DNA from 3 places in the Ensifer sp. ENS07 genome. Region 2 is predicted to be linked to each of the others. Evidence: riboswitches for the same ligand, from Rfam matches in the RefSeq annotation. Region 2 holds a riboswitch; each other region holds the start of a gene.
The links. A riboswitch is a leader RNA that binds a small molecule or an ion and turns the genes downstream of it on or off. The one in region 2 is predicted to bind cobalamin.
Positions count from the first base shown of each region.

Region 1 (5,394 bases), on a different contig from region 2:
ACCGGTCGATGATGGCTTCCCCCAACCCGTCCGAAGGGATCGGCCCGAAGGCGATGGTCTCTGCGCCGCTGGCATCCGCCCGCTTCATATAGTCGAAGAGATTGGCGGCGGCTTCGCGCAGATTGCCAGTCGGGCTGAGATCGAGAACGACGGCCGCCTGCTCTTCGCCGGCGATCCGATTGCCGCCGAAACGGATCAAGGCTTCGCCGGCATGCACCTCGGCGGCATCGAGCCGGACGGCAGCGCCGGGCGCGTAGTGCGAGGCGAGCATGCCCGGCGCCTCGATCGTCGCTCCCGCCGTCTCCGGCCGGGTCACCGGACGGCCAAGCAGGCGTTCGATCTCGGCGGCATCGAGGCCACCCGGCCGAAGCAACCGGATCTCGTCGCCGTCGACCTTGATGATCGTCGACTCAAGGCCGATTTGGGCCTGGCCGGCGTCGAGGATCAGCTTCAGTTTGTCGCCGAGATCGGCTTCCACATGGACCGCACTGGTCGGGCTGATTTTGCCCGACGTATTGGCACTGGGCGCGGCCAGTGGTCGCCCGAAGTGAGCGATTACCCGGCGCGAGAAACCGTCGGGCATGCGGATGCCGAGCGTGTCGAGGCCGGCGGACGCCAGCGCATGAACCGTGCTGTCGGCGCGCTGCCGAAGGATCAGCGTCAGCGGGCCGGGCCAGAAGGCTTCGGCCAGCTGCCTCGAAATCGGATCGAAATGCACATGGGCTTCGGCCATCGCCATGTCGGAAACATGCGAGATCAGCGGATTGAAGCGCGGGCGCCCCTTCATCTCGTAGATGCGACTGATCGCATCGGGATTGGTAGCGTCGGCGGCAAGGCCGTAGACCGTCTCGGTCGGAATGGCGACCGGCTCGCCTTCGGCAAGAACGGCGCAGGCGCGCGCGATCGCGCGGTCCGGTTCTCTATCCGTGTCGATGATCTCAGCCATGCCGTTTCCTTTCCGACGCTTCCTTAACGGACGCACCGGAAAAACAGAACGATTTTCTTTGAAGGAACCGGTTCGGCTCAGAGGCTGCGAATGATGCGACGCAACGCGTCATCCTTGGCGCCAAGCATCAGTACGTTTTTCAGCGCGACCTTGGGATCATCTGTGCGAAACAGCAGCCCGTTGTCACGAAAGTTGCGGTTGATGACCATTTGCCCGGCTTGGGCGCCCGGTTCGATGGCGACGGCGAAGTACATGCGTGAATAGCCGGGCTGGATACTCTCGAAAAAATGCGTCTCGTCGCCCAGGTTGCAGAAGAAGTTGGCGAAGTAGAAGGACCAGGTGATGTCCTTGGAGGGAGTAACCGGCGTACGCGCCGCCGTCACGTGACAGTAGCCGAGATGCGGCCGGCCGACGAGCGTGCGGTGGAAGATCATCTTCGGGAACTGGATCGAGTTGTGGAACCCGTTGATCCGCTTATGGGTCGTGTCGCCGGCGGTGCTGAGCTTCTTGCCCGTCCTGTCTGCGACTTCCTCATAGCTCAAATACCGGCGTTCGCTCGGCAACCATTGCCTGCGGTTGATCCGGCCCGTGCGCAGGAATTCGGTATGAACCGCCACCTTCGGCGGGATTGTCGGCAGCTTCTCGGCTGTCGCGTCGTAGTATCTCAACTTTGCCATGATCGTCAGCGCGCCATCTGCCTGCCTGCAGGACCTCTCTCGTCCGCCGGCTAGGCTAGCGGCTCATGGTTAATGAATGATTTCGTCCTGGCTGCATCATTAGCGTTCTCTATCTGACGCGATGTCGCAAACGGGCGAAGCCCTCCCGCATCTGCGCCGACCGCGCCGCAAAAGTCGGCAATTGCCCAAGATGTGATCTATCTATATGTTTGCAATGTAAAAATTCTAAGACGGTGGCCTTTTGTGGCGGTTTTTTCCGTGTCGTCATTCTGGAATTGGATGTCGCTATCGGGCAGCTGCCAAGGTGACTTCCGCGATTACATATCCTTACTCAAGGTGCCGTCTTCGAAGGGAAGATGGAGAATTGGGAAGCCGGTCAAATCCCGGCGCTGCCCCCGCAACGGTGGTGGAGCGAAAGCCTCGGCAAAGGCCACTGGACGGTTCGTCCGGGAAGGCGCCGGGCAGGTCCGAAAGGACGGCTCCTGAGCCCGGAAACCAGCCTTGACGGACATAACCGTAACGGGTTGCGGCGGGCAGCCGGATCGGAGCCTCAAACGCATGGGCGTGCGCCCGTGCGGGTTCCTGTCCTGCCTCTCCGAAACATGGCGCATGAGGACAGGACATGGACACCAGAAACGATATGCTTCGAAAGCTGAAGGGCAGGCAGGACGGCTACAGCCTCGACCGGGCCTTTTACATCGATCCCGACTACTACAGGCAGGATCTGGAAAACATCTGGTACAAGGATTGGCTGTTTATCGGCCATGACTGCGAGATCCCGCGGGCCGGCAATTACTTCACCGTCCAGGTCGGCGACTACCCCGTTGTCATCACCCGCGACCGCCAGGGCGCCATCCGGGCGCTGCACAATTCCTGCCGCCACCGCGGCTCGCGCGTCTGCACGCAGGCGAAAGGCTCGTCGGCAAAGCTTGTCTGTCCCTATCACCAGTGGACCTACGAACTCGACGGCTCGCTGCTCTTTGCCCGGCAGATGGGAGAGGATTTCGACAAGGCCGCCCACAGTCTGAAGCCGATCCATTGCGAAACGGTCGGCGGCTACATCTTCATCAACCTGTCGGAAAAGCCGATGGATTTCACGACGTTCCGCGACATGGCCTTGCCCTATCTTGCGCCGCATCGGCTCGGCGAAACCAAGGTCGCGTTCGAAAGCACCATCATCGAGAAGGGCAACTGGAAGCTCGTCTGGGAAAACAACCGCGAATGCTACCATTGCGCCGCCAATCATCCGGAACTCTGCCGCACCTATCCTGAGGCGCCGACGGCGACCGGGGTGCAGGGCGCCAAGGATGATCCTGTGATCGCCGAACATTGGGCGAAGTGCGAGGCCGAGGGCCTGCCGAGCGAATTTAAGATGTCGCCGACCGGTCAGTTCCGCGCCGCCCGCATGCCGCTTGTCGACAATGCCGAAAGCTACACCATGTCGGGCGCCCGCGCCGTCAGGCGGGCCCTGTCCGCCGACGTCTCCCAGAGCCAGATCGGCACGCTCTTGATGTTCCACTATCCCACCACCTGGAACCATGTGCTCGCCGACCACGCCATCACCTTCCGGGTGCTGCCGCTCGGGCCCGAACTGACTCAGGTGACGACGAAGTGGCTCGTCAACAAGGATGCGGTCGAAGGCGTCGACTACAATCTAGATGAACTGACGCATGTCTGGACCGAGACCAACGACCAGGACCGTCAGATCGTCGAGGAAAATGCCTTCGGCATCCGCTCACCGGCCTATGAGCCCGGTCCCTATTCGCCCGAGCACGAGGGTGGCGTGATGCAGTTCGTCGAGTGGTACTGCAAGTTCATGGAGCAGCGCCTTGCCGGCGACGCGGCTCCGCTTTCAAGGGTCGCCTGACATGCAGATGGCCTCTTCGTTTCACCATTTCGACGCGCTCCACGTCTGGATCGACCGGCAGCAGATGCTCGAATGCACATCGGCGGTCGTCGAGACCGCCGATGTCATGACCTTCACCTTCCGGGCCGAAAAGCCCGCCTGGTTTCGCTATCTGCCCGGGCAATTCGTGACCCTCGAACTGCCCGTCGCCGACGAGCCAGTGATGCGCACCTACACCCTGTCGTCGACGCCCTCGCGGCCGCTGTCGATCGCCGTGACCGTCAAGGCGCAGTCAGACAGCATCGGCACCCGCTGGATGTTCGAGCACCTGAAGCCCGGAATGAAACTCCGCGCCTTTGGCCCGCTTGGCGATTTCAGCTTCGTCCGCCATCCCGGCGACAAATACCTGTTTATCTCGGCCGGCTCCGGCATCACGCCGATGATGTCGATGACGCGCTGGATGGCGGACTGCGTGCCGGAGACGGATGTGACCTTCATCTCCTGCGCGCGTCGTCCGGAGGACCTGCTGTTCCGTTCGGAGCTGGAGGTTCTGGCGACGCAGATGTCCGGGCTGAACCTCGGCTTCATCGTCGAGGGACATGAGGCACGCCACGGCTGGCACGGGCTTCGCGGCCGCATTGATGGCGCCAAGCTGCCGCTGCTTGCGCCCGATTTCATGGACCGCACCGTTTTCTGCTGCGGCCCCGAACCGTTCATGCGCGGCGTGCGCGAGATGCTGAAATCGGCCGGTTTCGACATGGGCCGCTACCACGAGGAGAGCTTCCAGCCGGCCGCCGCACCTGCGGCGGAAGAGATTGCCGTGCGCGCCGGCGCCGGTGACGAGGGCGAGGTCCAGGCCGCCAAGATCGCCTTCACCATGAGCGGCAAGGAGATCGAGGCCAAGCCCGGCCAGACGATCCTGCAGGCGGCGCGCGCCAACGGCGTGCGCATCGGCGCTGCCTGCGAAGGCGGCATCTGCGGCACCTGCCGGGTGATGAAGGTCTCAGGCGAGGTGGATATGAGCCACAATGGCGGCATTCTCGACGACGAGATCGATGAGGGCTACATCCTCGCCTGCTGCTCGCGACCGCTCGGAGACGTCCAGATCGAAGCTTGAAGGCTTTAATGATGTCGCGCAAAAGTGTGCAGCGGTTTTGCGGCAACGACATGCATAACAACAAGCGCTTAGTGCCTGTCGCGTGAATGCTTTTTCAAGCGAGAGGCTTTAGGGCGCGTTGCAGGGGATCGGATTGGCGGAAACGCTTGCCGGGGCGTCGGTGCCGGCCTCCGTCTTGGAGCATGCGCCCTGGGCGGCATCATTGCCGGCGATCGCCACCTGCAGGGCACGTTCCTGGCGGGCGAAATCGATCGAGCCGGTCACCAACATGTCGACGCCGCTGCCGGCGCCGCTCGTAGCGTCGGCGCGGCTCACGAGCAGCGGCTCGCTAAACATCGCAGTCGCCCTTGCCACCGCCAGCATGCCCGTTCCCCGCTCGGCTTGGGCGACGAGCATCAGCGGCAGTGGCTTTTCCGGCAGCAAGGCGCCCTGTGCCCAGATCGCTTTCAGCGCCGGCGGCGACATTGCCGCCACATTCACGTCGATGTCGTCAAGCGTTCCCGGCACGCGGTAGGGGCAGCGGCGCTTGCCGCAGTTGATGCCCGAGGAGAACTGCCACAGCGCGTAACTGTCCCAGTTGCCCATCGGGAAAACCTGGCGGATATCCGGTTTGTAACGGGCGTACCAGAGCGGCAGGCGCGACAGCAGCCGGTGTTTGGCCCGGTGCGCGGCGATGTATTTGGCGGTGATGTGGTTGGTATAGAGGATCGGGTAGCGCCCGGTCCGGGTCTTGATGTGCCCGGCGAAGATGGCGGCGTCCTCCAGCGACATGTACTTGTCCGGATCGATGCCCTCGAGATCGAGCACC
Region 1 covers NZ_JACVBE010000001.1:347,360-352,753, forward strand. The annotation lists gene IB277_RS01610 (L-threonylcarbamoyladenylate synthase) at 1-946, opposite strand, end outside; gene IB277_RS01615 (DUF6656 family protein) at 1,024-1,623, opposite strand; cobalamin riboswitch at 1,941-2,142, shown strand; gene IB277_RS01620 (aromatic ring-hydroxylating dioxygenase subunit alpha) at 2,246-3,490, shown strand; gene IB277_RS01625 (hybrid-cluster NAD(P)-dependent oxidoreductase) at 3,492-4,586, shown strand; gene IB277_RS01630 (glycoside hydrolase family 25 protein) at 4,695-5,394, opposite strand, start outside.
Region 1: it holds a riboswitch for cobalamin, as region 2 does, so the genes downstream of both, IB277_RS01620 (aromatic ring-hydroxylating dioxygenase subunit alpha) here and metE (5-methyltetrahydropteroyltriglutamate--homocysteine S-methyltransferase) in region 2, are expected to answer to the same signal.

Region 2 (5,394 bases):
GGGCGCCCCTGGTGCGGACGCCCCATTCCATCAAGCAGCGAAAGCGGCCACGGGCCGGTTGTCCTCGTCGACGGCGACCATAGCGAACGTTCCGGTAACAGTCCGCTGTCGCAGACCGGTGAGGAGCTCTTCCGACCAGAGTTCGACCTCGACGGTGGCTGAACTGCGACCCGTCCGCACAATGCGGGCGATGGGTTCGATGATCGAACCGATCATGATCCGGTGCTTGAAGTCCATACCGGTGCAGGAGGCAAGGACGGTCGCCCGGCGGCTCCGGCGCGTCGCGACGACGAATGCGGCCTTCGTCATATGCGCGAGGGCGTTGCCACCGCATATGGCGCCAAAGCTGTTGGCCTGGCCGGGAAAGACGATGTCGACCATGCGTAGGGTGCCCGCCTCTTCGGGCGTGTCCGTTGCCACATCGAGCGGCGGCAGCATCCAATCCGTTTCATCGGCACGGGGCATCGCGACCATGGTGAAGGTGCCCCTGCTGCAAAGGGCGCGGCCGCCGGTGGCGATATCTTCCGCGATCATCTCGACCTCGACCACCATCGAGCGGTGCCCGACACGAACCGGACGGCCGCTGAAGCAGACGATCTGACCGATGCGCGCTGGCGCACGAAAATCGATGCGGTCGCAGGATGCGGTGACGAAGGGAACGCGCCCGTGACGGGTGGCGACGATGAAAGCGATCCGGTCCATCGACGCGAGGGCGGCGCCACCAAAGAGCGTGCCATGGTGATTGGTATCGCCTGGAAAAACGATGTCGATCAGGGTTTGTGGCGCCGGGGTTTCCCCCGGCGCCGTCGTGACTTCGTGCTGCCCCGTCATGCTTTGACGGCTTCGCGCGTATCGGCGGCAAAAGCCGCTCGAAGCGAGCGGGCGGCGGCGACCATGTTAACGAGCGCCGGCCGCGTCTCTTCCCAGCGCCTGGTCTTCAGTCCGCAATCGGGATTGACCCAGATCTGGTCCGGCGTGAGGCCCTCGGTCGCTTTTTCGATGAGATGCACCATTTCCTCGACGCCGGGCACGCGTGGTGAATGGATGTCGTAGACGCCCGGGCCGATCTCGTTCGGATAGGCCTCGTCGGTGAAGGCGCCGAGCAGTTCCATCTTCGATCGCGACGTCTCGATCGACATGACGTCGGCGTCCATCGCCGCGATTGCGGCCATGATGTCGTTGAACTCGGAGTAGCACATATGGGTGTGGATCTGGGTCGCATCGCCCACCCCGGCTGCACTGAGACGGAAGCACTCCACCGCCCAGTCGAGATAGGCCTTGCGATCGGCATTTCGCAGCGGCAGGCCTTCGCGCAGTGCCGGTTCGTCGATCTGGATGATGGCGATGCCGGCCGCCTCGAGATCCGACACTTCATCGCGCAGTGCTAGCGCGATCTGCCGGCACACCACGGAACGTGGCAGGTCGTCACGAACGAAGGACCACAGCAGCATGGTGACCGGACCCGTCAGCATGCCCTTGACCGGGCGATCGGTCAGCGACTGCGCGAAGGTCGCCCACTCGACCGTCATCGGGTTTGGTCGCGAAACGTCGCCGAAGATAACAGGCGGACGCACGCAGCGCGATCCGTAGCTCTGCACCCAGCCGCTCTGGGTGAAGGCGTAGCCCGAGAGCTGCTCGCCAAAATACTGCACCATGTCGTTGCGCTCGAACTCGCCGTGAACGAGTACGTCGATGCCGACCTCTTCCTGCCAGCGCACCGCCACTTCGGTCTCTCGGCGAAGATAGGCGGTGTAGTCGACATAGCTGAGTTCGCCTTTCGCATGCAGTGAACGGGCCTGCCGAACCTCCGATGTCTGTGGGAAGGATCCGATCGTCGTTGTCGGGAAGAGCGGCAATGACAGCTTCTTCGCCTGCAGTGCCCGGCGGCCCGCGAACGGGGACTGCCGCTCGCTGTCCGCATCCGTCAGCGCTTTCAAGCGCCCGGCGACCAGAGGATCATGGATCCTGAGTGAGGTGAGCCTCGCCTGGGCGGACGCGATCGAGGCGGCGAAAACGTGCTCGGAAATGGCAAGCCCCGGCTCGAAGGCGCTGGCAAGCAGGCTGAGTTCGTCGAGTTTCTGCGTACCGAAGGCGAGCCAGGAGGAAAGTTCCGGATCAAGCGCACGCTCCAGCTCGAGATCGATCGGCACGTGCAGGAGTGAGCATGAAGGTGCGAGCTCGATGCGGTCGCGGCCGTGGGCCGAAGTCAGAGGCTGCAGCCGGCGGAACAGGCTGGCTAGATCGGTCCGCCAGATGTTGCGGCCGTCGATGACCCCGAGCGATAGGACCCGGTCCGCCGGAGCCGATTGGATGAGCGTGTCGATCTGCTGCGGCGCGCGCACGAGATCGACATGCAGTCCATCGACCGGCAGCGCCAACGCCGTTGCCGTGTTGTCGCCGATCGAGCCGAAATAGGTCGCCAGCATGATCTTGAGTCCGGGCACGTCGGTGTCGAACGTGCGATAGGCGAGGTCGAGGGCGCGACGATCCTTGTCCGCGAGATCGAGCGCCAGGCAAGGCTCGTCGATCTGAACCCAATCGGCGCCGGCGTCAGCAAGCTCCGCCAGGACCCTCACGTAAACGGGCAGGAGCCGTTCGATCAGATCGACCGGATCGAAGTCGCCGCCCTTCGATTTGCCGAGCTTCAGCAGTGTCACCGGGCCGATGAGCACCGGGCGTGTGCGATAGCCGAGGGCTTGAGCTTCTTGGAAGGCTTCCAGCGGCCGATTGTGGGTGAGCTCGAAGCGCTGATCCCTGTCGAACTCGGGCACCATGTAGTGATAGTTGGTGTCGAACCACTTTGTCATTTCGAGCGCGGGAGTGCCGCTGCTGCTTCCCGAATGGGTGCAGCCGGCGGCGCAGGGCGTTCCGGCCGAGCCGCGCGCCATGGCAAAATAGGTGTCGAGATCGACCGGGCCGCCCGTCCAGCCATAGGCCGGCGGGATTGCGCCGACAAGCACGGCGGTATCGAGCACGTGGTCGTAGAAGGAGAAGTCGTTGGAGGGGATGATGTCGATGCCGCGCGTTTTCTGCGCGGCCCAGTTTTCAGCGCGGAGCTTGGCTCCGGTATCGAGAAGTTCGCCGCGGCTGGCCTTTCCGGCCCAATAGCGTTCGAGCGCGAATTTCAATTCGCGACGGCGGCCGATGCGCGGGAAACCGAGATTGGCAGTCTTGATGGTCATTTCCTTACCCCGAAGGTTATGGGCAAGGCTTGAATGCGACGCAGCCGCGGCGCGAGAGCGATCCCGCGTCCTCAACGCGCCTCATCGGACACCCCGCCCGTGGACGTTGTTCATCGCGGCAGGTCTCCTGGCTTGCGGGTCGTCGCGGACCGTTCCGTCTTCCCGAGGCGTCTCCCTCAGTGACATCTTCGAACGGCCGCTCTCCGCTTACAGTTGCGGGGGCAGCTCCGGCATGGGCGCTTGTCTGGCGCCGCACCGAATTCCCTCTTAGCTCCGTCCCTCCAAAGGCGGGCGAAGAACCACGATGGGGCGACAATGCCCTGTCCCGAGCTTTTCGTCAATCGCATAAAGAAATGCTTATGTCTTTATTCTCTCCCGCCGCCGCCCGCGGCGAGACGGTGGCAGGACGAGGTCTTTCCATTGCTTTCCGCTCACGGGACGGTTGCGGTTTGGTCGAAGCGACCTCCTCCGGCCACTGCCACGGATGCGCCGCGTCGCCGACCCGCGCGCGGATATGCTCTTGATCTCGCGTCAGGCCGATATCCCGGAGTTGGAACTCGTTGAACGTGTCGATGGCAACCGGAGCGCTGAGGGTCTTATCGGCCCAGTTCAGGACATGGTAAATCGTTGATCGCACTGCGCTAAGCATTGCTATCCTCACTTCTCTCAAGGGCGTGTGTTCGCGAAAAAAGTGAGGGTTTTTGCCGTTTCGCGCAAAGCGATTTCTCGCATGCTGGCATAAAGAATGCTTATCTCAGTTCCATGAGCAAGATTCCTCCCATGAGTGCGGTGCGCGCCTTTGAGGCCGCCGCCAGGCACCTGAGTTTCACCCGCGCCGCCGAAGAGCTCGGCATGACGCAGGCGGCCGTCAGTTATCAGATCCGGCTGTTGGAAGATCGCATCGGCGCGCCGCTGTTCGTCCGGCTTCCGCGCGAGGTGCGATTGACCGGCGCCGGGCGGCAGCTAGCGCCGAAGGTGACCGAAGCGATCGATCTCTTAGGGGCGGCCTTCTCGGAGATCGCCGACAAGACCGAGCATCACCTGCACATCTCGGTGCTGCCAACCGTCGTGTCGAGCTGGCTCGGTCAGCGCCTCGCGTCGTTTCAGACCGCGCATCCCAACATCAGCATCAGGGTGCACATGTCGACCGAGTTGGTCGATTTCAAACGTGACGCCATCGATCTCGCGGTGCGCAGCGGCGCCGGCGACTGGCCGGGCAACGATGTCTTTCCCTTGTTTCCGCTCGATTACGTGCCTGTCTGCACGCCATCCTTCCTGGAAAAGCACCAGCTCAAGGAGCCCGCGGACGTTCTGAGAGTCCGGCGTTTCGGCAACGCCAGCTGGTGGCGGCGGTGGATGATCGAAACCGGCGTCGAGCCGCCGGCAAGCAATGGCACCGAATTGATCTTCGACGTGCAGGCGATGGATGTCGCCACAATCCTTGCGGATCACGGCATTGCGATTGCCGTCTCGACCTTCCTGATGGATGAACTGAAGAGCGGCAGGCTCATCCGGCCGTTCGAGCATGTGGTGCGCGACGGCCGCGCCTATTGGCTCGTCTATCCGCAAAGCACCAGGCGGCAGAAGAAGATCCAGGCCTTTCGCAACTGGGTCGTCGCCGAGGCCGATGCGTCGAACGCCATGCTTTCGACCGTGATGGAGCAATCCTGTCCGGCGTCGCGTCGGACCTACCGCGGCGCAATGTAGAGACACAACGGGGCCTACTCGGCCCGTCGGTCTTCTGAAGATGACGCTTTCATGGAGAAACTGAAAATCAGCTGAGAACGGCTGTTACCAAACTGACATGGCGGCTCCCTAAAGACTGCGGCCAACCGCAGAGAAGGGAAGTATCAGCCCTCCGACGCGGATACCGCACGCCATCGTCGGAGGCCCGTTTCCATGAAAATCGTCCAGATCAGCGACACCCATCTCAGCCCCGCCAAAAGCCACTTCAATGGCAATTGGGAACCGGTTCGCGCCTGGATCGAGGCGGTAAAACCCGATCTCGTCATCCACACCGGCGACGTCACCATCGATGGTGCCGACCACGAGGACGACATCACCTTCTCGCTCGATCTGATCGGCCAGCTCTCGATGCCGGTGCTGATCGTTCCCGGCAATCACGATGTCGGCCATCTGCCGGGTTCGCACCAGCCGGTGGATCCAGTTCGGCTTGCCCGCTGGCGCCGGCTCGCCGGTCCGGACTACTGGG
Region 2 covers NZ_JACVBE010000009.1:252,859-258,252, reverse strand. The annotation lists gene IB277_RS25115 (acyl-CoA thioesterase) at 31-831, opposite strand; gene metE (5-methyltetrahydropteroyltriglutamate--homocysteine S-methyltransferase) at 828-3,182, opposite strand; cobalamin riboswitch at 3,282-3,501, opposite strand; gene IB277_RS25105 (hypothetical protein) at 3,520-3,831, opposite strand; gene IB277_RS25100 (LysR substrate-binding domain-containing protein) at 3,963-4,889, shown strand; gene IB277_RS25095 (metallophosphoesterase) at 5,082-5,394, shown strand, end outside.

Region 3 (5,394 bases), on a different contig from region 2:
GGAAGGGTGCGTTTCCCGTCTATGGAAGAATGGGAAGGTGCCCGCCGAACTCGGCTCATGGCAAGACGTTCATCGGACAATCAAAGCGGCGAAGATTGGCTACCGCCGCCCGCACCCCGACGTGCCGCTCGGCGCACGGGGTTCCGATGTCCACGGGACGCACATGTTCTGTGGGCATGCGGTCGTCCGCCTTGCCAGACGTCAGCGTCCGGGACTTCTGTTCCGGCTGACACCTGCCAGGCCGGACGCAGCAGTTCGGATTTTCGCTCAATGTGGACGTGTGCCCTCCCCGGCTCTCCACACGAAAATCCGAATAGCCGAAAAAGCTTCGTTTGACGTATCCGCCATCCTGGCGACCGCCGAGCGCCTGAAATACACCTCTGGCGTCAAACAAGTCATTTCAAAACTGATAGAAGAGCCTTCCGAGGACTTCGTACGCCTTGTTGCTGGTTCTGTCTACGAGGGCCGGATTACCGCGCAGGTTAAAAAGATGTTGACGGGAGTCGTGCGAACCGCATTCCGAGATGTGATCATGGTCCCGGTCAAGAACCGCCTTTCGAGCGCACTCGCGGACACGGAGGAAGTCATCGAAAAAATTGACGAGCCCGTTGAGGAGGAACCCGAAGTCGTGACGACAGAGGAGGAGCGCGAGGGATACATGATTGTGAAGGCGATCGTGCGCGATACGATCTCGTCGAAACGAGTGGTGATGCGCGACCAGAAATCCTATTGTGGCATTCTTATCGACAATAACAATCGAAAGCCGCTCGCGAGGCTACATTTCAACCGCTCGGTCAAATACATCGGGCTCTTTGACGGTGAGTCCGAGGAACGGTTGATTATCGACTCGCTTGACCAAATTTACGATCACAGCGACCGCTTGCGGGTTACGGCGAAAAAGTATTTCGCAGAATAGTCTGCCACCGCACGTGTCGACATAGGAGGCAGTCTGTCCGCCGCCTCTTTGCCCTTTGCCTTTTCGTAAGTCAGAATGAAGCCGACAATCCGGCGAAAGCAGTCAGACCGGGCGACGACTTGAAGCCATAGACTTCCCGGTAGTCTCGGTCGAACAGATTGTCGACGCGACCAAACATTTCCAAGGTGTCGTTGATTTTCAGGCTGCCGCCGACGTTCAAAAGCGAATAGCCAGCCATCGTCACCCGCGGGGGTACAGCGGTCGCAAAAACCGTGTCGACAGTCCTGCCATTGAATACTGCCTCGGCGAAGACCCTCGCGCGGTCGTCATAAAAAACGTAGTCCGCTTTGACCGAACCGATGTGGCGGGGGCGACGGGCTTCAGCGAGACGCGGCCCGGTGGCGGCTGTCTGTTCGGTCGCGTCGGTGTACGTATAAGATGCGGTCATCGTGACGCCGTTGAAGAAATCGAAGGTCGCCGAAACCTCCATGCCTTGGCGGAGGCTTTCGCCGTCGCGGTTGATCGGCCGCGCGATGAAATCCGCGTCGTAGACAGTGGCGATCTCGTTCTCCAGATTTTGGTTGAAGTAGGTAAGGTCTACTACGAGGCCCCCCTCATTGAAGCTTTTCTCAACCCCGATGTCGTATCCGAGGCTCCGTTCCGGCTGCAAATTTGGATTACCGATGAATCCTCCGGGAAAATAGCCGAACTGTTCATAGAACGTCGGGTTGGTAACGCCGGTTCCGACTGAGGCATGAAGCCGCATGTCGCTGCTCGGGATTTGCCACGCCGCGCTTGCAGTCCAGGTTCCCGTATCACTGAAACCGCTGTTCCAGTCCTGCCTCGCACCGAAGTTTAGGTGGACTTGATCAAAGAACTCTACCCGATACTCGCCAATAAGGGATTGCGCGTCCCGTCGAAAAGTCTCCTCCAAATGGGAGGGTGAAAACCTTTCGAATTGCCATGCGTAACCGCCGGTCACTTGTTGGATCACCTGGTCCGTATCGTCGAAACGATAGGACGCTTGATAGCTGCCCCTATAACGGTTTCCGTCGTCCGAACTGTTTCCGTATTCGTCGGAGTGCCTGGATTGATAGATATCGGTGCCCGAGAAAAGGATCTTCTGTGCCAGCGCGTCGTCCAGGGACGAATTGGTGATCCCAACCGACCCGAAGAGTTCCTGGTTCTTGGTGTAGTCGTCCGCGTCGTAGGTCATCGCGGTGTCCCAGTCTTGCGGGTCACTCTCGCTGCGACGATTTACGCCCCGAACCGTGCCCTCCATAGTCGTATCCGGCGAGAGATCGATTGTGAACTTGCCGTTTAACGTACCATTCCTGCCGCCGTCCTCTTCGTCACCCGCACCCGAAATGTTGAAGCCGTCCGTGTGCATAACGGTGCCGGATAGCCAATAGTCATAGGTGTCACGGCCCCCGCCGGCGGAGATTGTCGATGTGACCGAAGCGTTGCTGCCGATTTCCGTGCGCGCAGTAGACCGAACGGAATCGCGCTCGCCGCGCTTGGTGACGATGTTGATCACGCCTGACATGGCATTAGCCCCCCAGAACGCGCTTTGCGGCCCGCGCAGAATTTCGATGCGTTTTATGTCGTCGGTAACCAGGCCTCCGAAGTCGAATTCACCCTGCCCAACGTCGTTGGCGACCACGCCATCAATGATCACCAGCAGTTGATTGCCCTCCGCGCCGCGCACACGTACCTGCGTTAAGCCACCTGAGGAGCCCGTGCGAGATACTGCAAATCCCGGCACAAGGCGTAGCGCATCCGCGACATAGCGGACCTGATGCTTCTCCATCTCCTCCCCCGAGATCACGGTGACGGCACGCCCGGATTTCTCGAGCTCCACGGGAGTCAATCCGTCCGTAACGACAATCGCTTCGAGCTCTGTCGGCTCGTCCGCCTGGTTAGCATCCCGAGCAAAGCTCGGCTCCCATGCGGCGATGAGGAGCATCGCAGCTCCGGTCAGAAAAATCCTCATAATCTCCCTTCAGGCAGGGCCTGACCTGCACGGCTTTCCTCCGCAGAAAAGAAGTGACAATGGTAACAACCGTTCCCATCGACCGTCCTTCAACACGGCAACATCTTCGACAATGTCACCGCTACGGGCGGCCGCGCTCGGACACTCCCCGTATCCTTGCATGGGTGACCAACACAGGCAGGTCTCCTGACTTCCGCGTCCCCGCCAGTCTCGCCCTTCCCGCTTGACGCAGTGGGCTGATGAGACAAGCTCGGCGGTTACAGTTGCGGGGGCAGCCGTGGGATTGACATCGACTATGCCTCACCACGTTCCCTTTTCATCCGTCATGCGGAACCTGTGCCGTAGCCGACCAATAAAGTCGGCGACGAGTCGCGACAAGAGTGTATGGCTAGTTTTTCCATACGTGCACGCTCTTTAAGCATACATTCCTGCGCATACATCTTGCAATTTGCCGCGTCTTCGATATAGGATCGGCTGCGCCCGGAAAGTTTGTTGCTCCTTGCGAGAACGCGGACCAACACCCTCACGCGACGAGGCACGATATTCCTCTCCTGCGTAGGCTGGGCGCCGTCGTTAACCGTGTCGCTAGATACTGACCGGTTGGAAAACCAGAAACCGGCGAAATCTGCTTGGCCGACGGGCAACGGATCAACCACAATTGCGATCACACCATGAACCTCGACCTTCTCGATACCTTCCTGGACTTGCTTGAGACAGGCAATTTCCGGCGCACATCAGAGCGACTTGAAACAACGCAGCCGGCCGTAAGTGGCCGCATTAAGACACTAGAGCGAGCCGTGGGCGCCCAACTATTTCACCGCGGGCGAGCGGGTGCAGTTCCGACTTCGGCCGGTATCAGGTTCGAGAAACACGCTCGCGCCATCAAAGCGGGCTGGGCGCATGCGCAGCACGATATCGGAGGCCTGGAACACTATGATGGCCCTCTACGCATCTCAGGGCCGCTAAGCTCGATAGGGACGCTCGTTCTGGACTGGATCGAGGAGTTGCACATCATCAACGAACGACTGGAATTGGTACTGCATTCTGGCCACTCGTCCACCGTCATGGCGGATCTCTCCGGTGGCAGGATTGATATCGGCATTGTATTTTCGCCCAAATGCTTGCCGGACCTTAGCATCGAGGAGACCGGCGTCGAAAAATTTCAGATGGTGTCGACGGAGTTCGACAGGCTTTCCGATGTGACTTCGAGAAGTTATATCCGCGCTAGATACACGACATATTTCGAGCGGATGCACACCGAGCTGCTACCGGGGCTCACTCGATCTGCTATCGCCGTGGATCACGAGGACCATGCAATCGGCATTCTGAAACGGCGTGGTGGAACTACGTATCTCCCGCACCAGACCGTCGAAACCTTGTCCGGGTCCGGCATGTCAGTGCGTCTTGTAGAAGGCGCGCCGGAGATTAAGCAGCCGGTTTACGTCGTGACGCAGAGACACCGCAGACACGAGTCACTTATTGACACAGCTGTCGATGCGCTCAAAAGCGTTACGCCGAGAGAAGGCTTATGAGCCGGTCCTGCTGAAGGCCAACTCTCCCATCCGTCGCGTCATGGGATGGCCGGTTATACCATTCGACTGCGTTCCTGGCAGGAAGATCCGGGCGGAGTGGGGCTGGTCGACCGCATCGGTAAAAGCCAAAGCACCTACGATGAGAAGCTGAGCAATTATTATTACAACGACAAAACCCGCAGACGATCCGGCTTTATTTTCTTTTGGATATCTGCGCATTGTCATCACCTAGTCTTACTAAGACTAAATGATAACTCAGCTGCGAAGTTTCATAATCTATACATCAGTTTGCATCGACAGGAATTTACGGAAGATTGCGCACGCTGTTCTTACGCCTTTCGCAAAAGGGCCAGCAGGTGTAGCCGGGTACGCTGCGTAACACCGCGTCTTATTGACCCGAAAGCGCAGCTTGCAATTCAACGGCATCCAGCTCCCGCTCCCAACGGGCGATGACAATAGTCGCCACCGCATTGCCGATGAGATTTGTCAGCGCGCGGCATTCCGACATAAAACGGTCTACTCCCAGTATCAATGCCATGCCGGCCACGGGGACTGAGGGAACTACGGAGAGCGTTGCAGCCAGAGTGATGAACCCCGCACCGCTCACCCCGGCGGCACCTTTCGAACTCAACATGGCCACCAGGAAAAGCATGATCTGATCCCCCAGGCTCAGTGGAGTATCAGTCGCTTGCGCGATGAACAGCGCCGCAAGTGTCATGTAGATATTGGTCCCATCCAAGTTGAAGGAATAACCTGTGGGCACCACGAGACCGACGATCGGGCGCGCACAACCAGCCTTCTCCAACTTGGCCATCAAGCCGGGCAAGGCGGCTTCGGACGATGATGTTCCGAGAACGAGAAGCAACTCTTCTTTGAGATAAACAATAAGCTTGAAGATGGAGAATCGGTTGAAATGCGCGACGGCGCCAAGGACGAGAACAACGAAAAGCAAT
Region 3 covers NZ_JACVBE010000003.1:367,138-372,531, reverse strand. The annotation lists gene IB277_RS38035 (hypothetical protein) at 1-916, shown strand, start outside; gene IB277_RS14330 (TonB-dependent siderophore receptor) at 987-2,882, opposite strand; cobalamin riboswitch at 3,068-3,262, opposite strand; gene IB277_RS14325 (LysR family transcriptional regulator) at 3,581-4,441, shown strand; gene IB277_RS14320 (dicarboxylate/amino acid:cation symporter) at 4,830-5,394, opposite strand, start outside.
Region 3: it holds a riboswitch for cobalamin, as region 2 does, so the genes downstream of both, IB277_RS14330 (TonB-dependent siderophore receptor) here and metE (5-methyltetrahydropteroyltriglutamate--homocysteine S-methyltransferase) in region 2, are expected to answer to the same signal.